DNA from 2 places in the Rahnella sp. R3(2024) genome. Region 2 is predicted to be linked to the other one. Evidence: predicted binding sites of a transcription regulator. Region 2 holds the regulator's gene; the other holds the start of a gene.
The links. Region 2 encodes CRP, which controls carbon source genes, mostly activating them, when cyclic AMP is high. Its sites were predicted from a motif close to ATGTGANNNNNNTCACAT; they were not measured.

Region 1 (4,215 bases), 760 kb from region 2:
AACCGAGCATGATGCCGGTAACAATGTTGCAGGTCAGCACGATAAACACCGCACACAGCAGCCCCGCCATGGCATCAACGAAATCGTTGAAATCCAATTTGTTTACGTTGCTCAGCATCAGCAGACCGACATACATCAGCGCAGGGGCGGTGGCATAAGCAGGCACCAGATAAGAAAGCGGAGACAGGAACAACATTAGCAGGAAGAGCACGCCGACAACCGTGGCCGTCAGGCCGGTTTTACCGCCTGCCGCCGTACCCGCTGCTGATTCGATATACACCGCCGCAGGCGATGCCCCGACCAGCGAGGCAAAAATACTGCTCACGGAGTCAGCCGTCAGGGCTTTGCCGCCGCTGATGATCTGGCCTTTTTCATCCAGCAGATTCGCCTGACCGGCCACCGCACGGATGGTACCGGTGGCGTCAAACACCGCCGTCATCACCAGCGCCAGAACGCTTGGCAATACCGCCGCTTTCAGTGCGCCCATAATGTCGAGATCGAAAATGACAGATTTGCCATCCGCGCCCGCCAGAGAAGGCATCGCGAACAGCCCCTGATATTTCACCGCCGGATCGAAAATCAGACCGATAACGGAAATCAGGATAATCACCAGCAGAATACCGCCCGGAACGCGCAGCTTCTCCAGACCAAAAATCACCGCCAGACCGAGCAACGTCATCACCACCGGGAACGACGTGAACGCGCCGAGCGCAACAGGCAAACCGTCCAGCGGGTTTTTGACCACCAGACCGACACCGTTAGCCGCAATCAGCAGCAGGAATAAACCAATGCCGATGCCGGTACCGTGCGCAACGCCCATGGGCAGGTTGCGCAAAATCCACGAACGGATCCCGGTGACCGAGATAATCGTGAACAACACGCCCATCAGGAACACCGCACCCAGCGCAACCGGTACGCTGATGTGCTGGCCAAGGACCAGACTGAACGCGGTAAACGCCGTCAGAGAAATGGCGCAACCAATCGCCAGCGGCAGATTTGCCCACAGCCCCATCAGCAGGGAACCGAAACCGGCCACCAGACAGGTCGCGACAAACACCGCGCTCGGGGAGAAGCCCGCTTTGCCGAGCATTGACGGCACCACAATCACCGAATACACCATCGCCAGGAACGTCGTTAACCCGGCGATCACTTCCTGACGCACATGGCTGCCACGCGCACTGATTTTGAAATAAGCATCAAGCGGGCCCTTTGGCGCAACAGCGCGGCCCGTTTGAGGTTGTTGACTCGACATGGAAAATCCTCTGGATGTCTTTACTGATTAGCCTGCGTGGTCATTATGAAACCGTTTCTTCACGTTCGCTTCCTTACCTGATGCACGAAATACCGGCAAAACCGGCGTCACGTGTGCAGGGCAAACGTTTAACTCACATCGCGTATGGCGGGACTAAAATTTAGCGCAAACGATTATCCGGCCTCTTATACCCTCTTTTCAACTCTGTTTGCCGACAATTTACCGTTGTCCGGTCAAGAAAAACGCGAATTTGCTGCAAATTTGTCCCGATGGCGGTTTGCTGAACGATATCGGTTGCGCACGCGATGACAGCAACGCAAAAAAGGCGGGGGCGGCGGGTGAAAAACGCGGCGGCGTCAGAAATAAAATTCAGCACTGAAACACCGGAGATAAATCAGGAACGGGCATGCAAACGTTGAAAATAAAATACCATGACAGTTATTAAGGGTTATTTATTTAAAGGCGTTCATCACGTAAATATGTCACGCACGAACGCCCGGAAAATAAAAACAACGCGGCACAAAGAAATCTCAGCCTGAAATAAACTTAACGCATGATGGTGAATGGCCCTCCATTTTCCAGGGCTTTCTGATAAGCCGGTCGCGCCGTGACATTGGATAACCAGGCATTAAGACGGGGATATTTTCCCAACCCTGCGCGCGCATTAATGGCTTCTACCGGGAAACTCATCTGGATGTCAGCCGCGCTGAACTGATAACCGGCGAAATAAGGGTGGACGGCCAGATGCTGCTCAAGGAAATCCATGTGGGTGGTCAGCTGTTTATCGATGTAATTTTTCTGCACGCCCTGCCCGATGGCACCGGCAATCGGACGGATCAGCCACGGCATCGGCGGTTTGCCTAAGCGCCCGAAAATCAGTTTCATGACCAGCAGCGGCATCAGTGACCCTTCGGCGTAATGCATCCAGTAGCGGTACTGCTGACGCTCGGCCAGAGCCGATGGCTTCAGCACCCCTTCGGCGTCATAGGTTTCCTGTAAGTATTCAATGATGGCGCCAGACTCGGCAAGGATCAGCCCGTTATCTTCCAGCACCGGCGCTTTTCCCAAAGGATGCACTTTCTTCAAAGACGCGGGCGCCAGCATGGTCGATTTATCCCGCTGATAACGCTGAATTTCATAAGGGACGCTCACTTCTTCAAGCATCCACAAAATTCGCTGTGAACGTGAATTATCTAAATGATGTACTTTAATCATGAATCTGTTCCATCCCGTGACGTTTAATTATTTGTTAACTATAGACAAGACTTTGGTTCTCTGTTTATCACGCTTTAAAAAAACCTTGCATTCATCAGGTGTAATTTTGCATGCGTTTTTTTTATTTGATTAAAACCACTTACAGATTAATCTTAATTACGCGAAAACAGATTTTCGTGACTTCATTCGCCTTTAATAACTCGTGATGCGATTAACGCCGAATATAAAAACAGCCCGTCTCATTGACCCCTGCTTGTGTGGAGCCTTACATGTTTTCCAGTAATTACAACAATGTGCTGGTGATGTTTTCATTCATTGTTGCAATGCTTGCCTCTTATACCGCGCTGGATATGGCCGGGCGGGTCGCGACCACTCAGGGAAAGGCCTCCCGTCTCTGGTTAACCGGTGGCGCAATCGCCATGGGGATCGGCGTCTGGTCGATGCATTTCATTGGAATGCTGGCATTCAACTCAACGGTATCAATGGGTTATGACCCGCTGATCACCTTACTCTCCATGCTTATCGCCATTATTTCCTCCGCCTTTGCGCTGTGGCTGGTGTGCCTGCCGCAGTTACCGATGATGCGTTTATTGGCCGGTTCACTGCTGATGGGCGGCGGGATTGCCGCGATGCATTACACCGGCATGGCCGCGATGCGCATGATGCCGCCTGTTATCTACAGCGTGCCGTGGGTGATGGTGTCCGTACTGGTGGCCGTGGTGGCGTCGGGTGCGGCGCTGTGGATGGCCTTTCATTTACGTCAGCAGTCGCCTAACGTGCGTCTGTTGCGCATCAGCGCCGCCGTGATCATGGGCACCGCCATTGTCGGCATGCATTACACCGGCATGGCCGCCGCCACTTTCCCACCGATGAGCCACAGCATGGCCGCCAACAGCGGCGTGGATAACAACTGGCTGGCGCTGCTGGTCATTGTGGTGACGCTGGCGATCCTGGCGATCACGCTGATTATCTCGGTGCTCGATGGCCGTATGCAGGCGCGCACGTCGGTGCTCGCGTCTTCCCTGGCGCAGGCCAATCGCGAGCTGACCCAGTTAGCCCTGCATGACAACCTGACCAAGTTGCCCAACCGTCTGCTGCTGGAAGATCGTCTCGGCCAGGCCGTGCAGAAAGCCACGCGGGGAGAATCCGAATTTGCGGTGTTGTTTATCGATCTCGACGGATTCAAGGCGGTCAACGATGCCTTTGGCCATCACATTGGCGATCAGCTGCTGGTGTCGGTGACCGAGCGGCTGCTGTCGCATTTACGCGCGTCGGATACGCTGGCACGGCTGGGCGGCGATGAGTTTGTCCTGCTGACAGAAATCACCGAGCCGACCGATGCCTCACAGCTGGCGGATAAACTGGTGCACCTGATTGCCCGCCCGTTCCACGTTTCGCGCTACGAACTGCTGGTATCCGCCAGTATTGGTATTGCCGTGTATCCGGGCGACGGCGAGAACGAACGCGAACTGATGCTTAACGCCGATGCGGCGATGTATCACACCAAAAACTCAGGCCGCAACGGCCACAGTTTCTTCCAGCCTTCGATGAACGCCAATGCGCAAAATCAGTTGCAGATGCTTAACGACTTGCGTCTGGCGATCGAGCATCACGAATTACGTCTGCATTATCAGCCGAAATTTATCGCGCCTTACGGGCCGGTCAGCGGCTTTGAAGCCCTGCTGCGCTGGGAGCGCGAAGGTAAAACCCTCAGCCCGGACGTGTTCCTGCCACTGGCGGAGAAAACC
Region 2 (4,215 bases):
GCCGAGACGTGCGGCATTGCGCAGGGCAATGGATTTAAAGGACAAATAGCTTTTCAGTGCGGGCCAGAAAGGCAGGCGTGGCTGAGTATTCATCAGATCGCGCCGGTACAATGGCCTCTGGGTACGCAGCAGGCGTGCGATGCGGCTGAAATGGTAATAACAGAACTGGCCGACCGGATTATCCGGATTGCGTGCGGCAATTTTCTCCAGCGCCGCCAGTTCGTTCGCCATGGTAAAACGCCCGGAAAGACGGTGGTAAAGAATGTCGTCAGCAATCACCCGCAGACGGGCTGAAATCACCTGAGCATTACGGCGGATCACCGCTTCCGCATGGCTCTCTTCCACCAGCTTTTGCACTTCTTCCGGCTGATGCAGGCTGACGGTAATGTGCTCCTGCAAATCCAGCGCCACCTGAAAACGCTGAAACAGCCGCTTGTAGTGATGATGATGTCCGTGCTGCGGCAGCATGTGCAGCTGCTGATAAAGCAGGGCGATAAGATCGATGACCTGTTGCTGGCGCTTGAGCAGCGGCGGCAATGCGGTTTCAGGGTCGGTATGCTGTGTCAGCAGGCTGTATTTAGCTTCGAAATAATCCGCCAGTTGCAAATACAGCTGACTGAGGGTTTCGCGCATCGGTTGTTCTTTTGATATGCGAAACCACGCCCAGTTAAACAGGCCGTACCAGGCGGTGCCTGCGGCAAACAGCGCGGGTGCCTGCCACATCGGCCTGACGCCCACCATGCTCAGGGTAAAGATGGTCGCCACCAAGGCACCGGGCAACAGACGCGCATGGAGCGGGCTGATTTCGCCGGTGACGCCCAGTAATAATGCCAGCGACAGCATGATCAGCGGCAGCGGGAGGTGCCACCCGGTCAGCATCACTTGCAGCAGAATGCTGCCCAGCGCAAACAGAGCACCACCAATAATGAGACGTTTGAAAAAGCGTTTGTGGGGAGTATCAAGACCGGCGACGTTACAGCAGGCAGGGCAGAGGGAAAACAACAGGCCCATTTGCAGATTCCCAAACAGCCAGCAGAGGCCGACCGGCAGACATAACACCAGCGTCTGACGCAGTGCATAGTTCACTTCGGGATGATAAAACAGCCTTCGCCATAGCGTCATGGATGAAGCTTAGCCCATAAAAAAGGCGCGACAGTAAGCTGTCGCGCCTTTTTTTGAGGGATTAACGTGTGCCGTAAACGACAATCGTTTTACCGTGTGCGGAGATCAGGCTCTGATCTTCCAGCATCTTGAGAATACGGCCGACGGTTTCACGGGAGCAACCGACGATCTGACCGATTTCCTGGCGGGTAATTTTAATCTGCATCCCGTCCGGGTGGGTCATGGCATCTGGCTGTTTGGCCAGATTCAATAAGGTCTGAGCGATACGGCCCGTTACGTCGAGGAAAGCAAGGTTACCGACTTTCTCTGACGTCATTTGCAGACGGTTTGCCATCTGCGCGGAGAGGCGCATCAAAATGTCCGGGTTAACCTGAATCAGCTGGCGGAATTTTTTATAAGAAATTTCAGCCACTTCGCAGGCAGTTTTAGCACGTACCCAGGCACTGCGTTCCTGACCTTCTTCGAAGAGTCCCAGCTCGCCGATGAAGTCACCTTGGTTAAGGTAGGAAAGTATCATCTCTTTGCCTTCTTCATCTTTAATCAGGACGGCAACCGACCCTTTCACGATGTAGTACAGCGTTTCGGCTTTTTCACCCTGGTGAATCAGCGTACTTTTAGAAGGATACTTATGTATATGACAGTGAGACAGGAACCATTCAAGTGTCGGGTCTGTTTGTGGCTTGCCGAGAACCATTTGCTATTATCCTCTGTTATTATCGCTGCCCAAAATCACAGGGCTCAGAGTTCCCTGTACGGCGTCTGAATATTAATGCGCCCTATCAGCATGTAACTCACCAGAAATGCTGCAAGCGGATGTCGGAGTGAAACAGCCTGTTAATTGCTGTTATCACCTTGGGTTCTGTTCTTAAACCGCGAAAACCGTCACCGCAATTTACTGGAAAGTATGTTTCGGCTTTGTTTGTAACACAGGTTTGCAATGCTGTCTTGTGTTGTCTCGCTTCAGCATGATGGCGATCGGGTTACGTTGCCAGTTTTTAGGTGAAAGGGTACTCTGGGGTGAAAATTTGATGAATAAGAACGCCAGGAGATAAGCAAATGCACGCACGCGTAAAATGGGTGGAAGGTCTGACGTTTTTAGGTGAATCCGCGTCGGGTCATCAGGTTTTAATGGACGGGAATGCCGGTGATAAAGCACCGAGCCCGATGGAAATGTTGCTGATGTCAGCGGGCGGCTGTAGCGCGATCGACGTGGTGTCGATATTGCAAAAAGGCCGCAGCGATGTCCGTGACTGTGAAGTGAAACTGACGTCAGAACGTCGCGAAGAAGCACCGCGTTTGTTCACACACATCAATCTGCACTTCATCGTCACCGGTAAGGACCTGACTGATAAGGTTGTGGAGCGCGCCGTCAGCCTGTCAGCTGAGAAATATTGTTCCGTTTCTCTGATGCTGGGCAAAGCCGCCTCGATCACCCACAGTTTTGAAGTGGTTAACGTCGAATAAGTCACGACCAGTCATACGTCTGGCACTGATGACGCAGTAAATCCAAAAATCGCCGCGCGGCAAACGTCAGCGGCGATTTTTGCGAATAAAGTACGCAGTATTCCGCCTGTGGCAGGGTGTCGATATTGAGCAGACACAGCTTATCCTGCAATCCAAAAGGCGCCCGCATCGCCCGCGCAACAATGGTCAGGTAATCTGACTGCAACACCATATTTAGCCCGCACACTACCGAATCCGTTCGCACCGGCGTTTCTGCGAACGGCGGATGCAATCCGCCCATCGAAAGCTGCAATTGCGGGTAATACCCCATGTCCGTTTCCGGCAGTACCCAGCGCGCCTCATGCAGTTCCTCAAGCGAGGTGGCGTGTGCCAGCGGATGACCGCGCCGCGCGATGATGCCAAACGGTGCGTTAAACAGCGGTTCGCGCACCAGATCCTCCAGCGGAAAGCCCGGCCCGACGGTGCCGACGGCAAAATCCAGCCGGCCTTCGCGCAGCGCCGGTAACAGCACCGAAAGCTGACCTTCTTTGATCAGCAATTTCGACTGCGGAAACTGGGTTTTGAACCCCTCATTCAGTGCCGGAAAAACCGTCAGCGCCAGCAGTGAAGAAAAACCTATCGCCACCGACCCCTGCGAATACTGATTAATTTGCTGAATTTCTTCTGCTGCGCGTTCCAGTTCTTCAAGGATGAACTGCATCCGCTGGGCAAATGCGCGTCCAGTTTCGGTCAGCGCCATGCCCTGATTGCCGCGCACAATCAGCTGCGTATCGAGGGTGTGTTCCAGTTCCCGCAACGTTCTGCTGACCGCCGGTTGTGACTGATTCATCGCCCGCGCCGCACCGCGAATACTGCCGCTGCGGATAACCTGCTGGAAAACCTTCAGTTGCTGTAATTTCGGCAAATAGCGCATCCCGATCCCTATCAGTAAAAAGCATCACCCGCCCAAAAATTGCATCTTATGGCCGCACTGTAAAGCTGATAGCGTCAGGGTTGTTAAAATAATGCGTTGTTATTCAGTTGATTACGTGACGTATGTCGCATTTTATCTTTCGCCCGACAGTGAGAACTTCTGACGTGGTGATAACAAAAAGGGATATCCGCTATGAAAAGTCGTTCCCTGATGATTTTCCTGCTGTTCGTGGGCTATGTCGTGGTGTATATCGACAAAACGGTGATGGGCTTTGCGCTGTTGCCGATAGAGCGCGAATTTACTCTTCAGCCGCAGCAACTGGGCTACATCACCGGGATGTTCTTCCTCGCCTATTCGCTGTTTCAAATTCCCGCCGGCTGGCTGAATGACCGGTTTGGCTATAAAAAAGTGCTGGCGATATCGTTGTTTCTTCTCGGGGGCTTCGCCTTATGTTTCGGCGCACTGGGCTTTGGTCTGGGGCTGCTGGTGACGTTTCGCTTTCTTTCAGGCATCGGCCATTCTGGTTACCCCTGTTCCTGCGCAAAAGCCGTGGTGTCCAACTTCGCCCTCGAACAACGTACCTTCGCCCAGTCCATTCTGCTCTCCTCCGCCGGGCTGGCGATGACCGCCGGGCCGCTCATCGCCGTCCGTGCACTCGATACCCTCGGCTGGCGCGGATCGTTCTCGATTCTCGGTCTGCTGGCCTTTGCCATTGC

Region 1: the regulator CRP is predicted to act here: its motif matches at 2,591-2,608, upstream of ABSH60_RS11560 (glutathione S-transferase).

The regions. Positions count from the first base shown of each region.
Region 1 covers NZ_JBHGBU010000001.1:2,551,235-2,555,449, reverse strand. Annotated here, with positions in the region: gene ABSH60_RS11570 (NCS2 family permease) at 1-1,252, opposite strand, end outside; gene ABSH60_RS11565 (hypothetical protein) at 1,267-1,416, shown strand; gene ABSH60_RS11560 (glutathione S-transferase) at 1,799-2,467, opposite strand; gene ABSH60_RS11555 (bifunctional diguanylate cyclase/phosphodiesterase) at 2,737-4,215, shown strand, end outside.
Region 2 covers NZ_JBHGBU010000001.1:1,790,244-1,794,458, reverse strand. Annotated here, with positions in the region: gene ABSH60_RS08195 (YccS/YhfK family putative transporter) at 1-1,122, opposite strand, end outside; gene crp (cAMP-activated global transcriptional regulator CRP) at 1,184-1,816, opposite strand; gene ABSH60_RS08185 (OsmC family protein) at 2,179-2,586, shown strand; gene ABSH60_RS08180 (LysR substrate-binding domain-containing protein) at 2,588-3,499, opposite strand; gene ABSH60_RS08175 (MFS transporter) at 3,692-4,215, shown strand, end outside.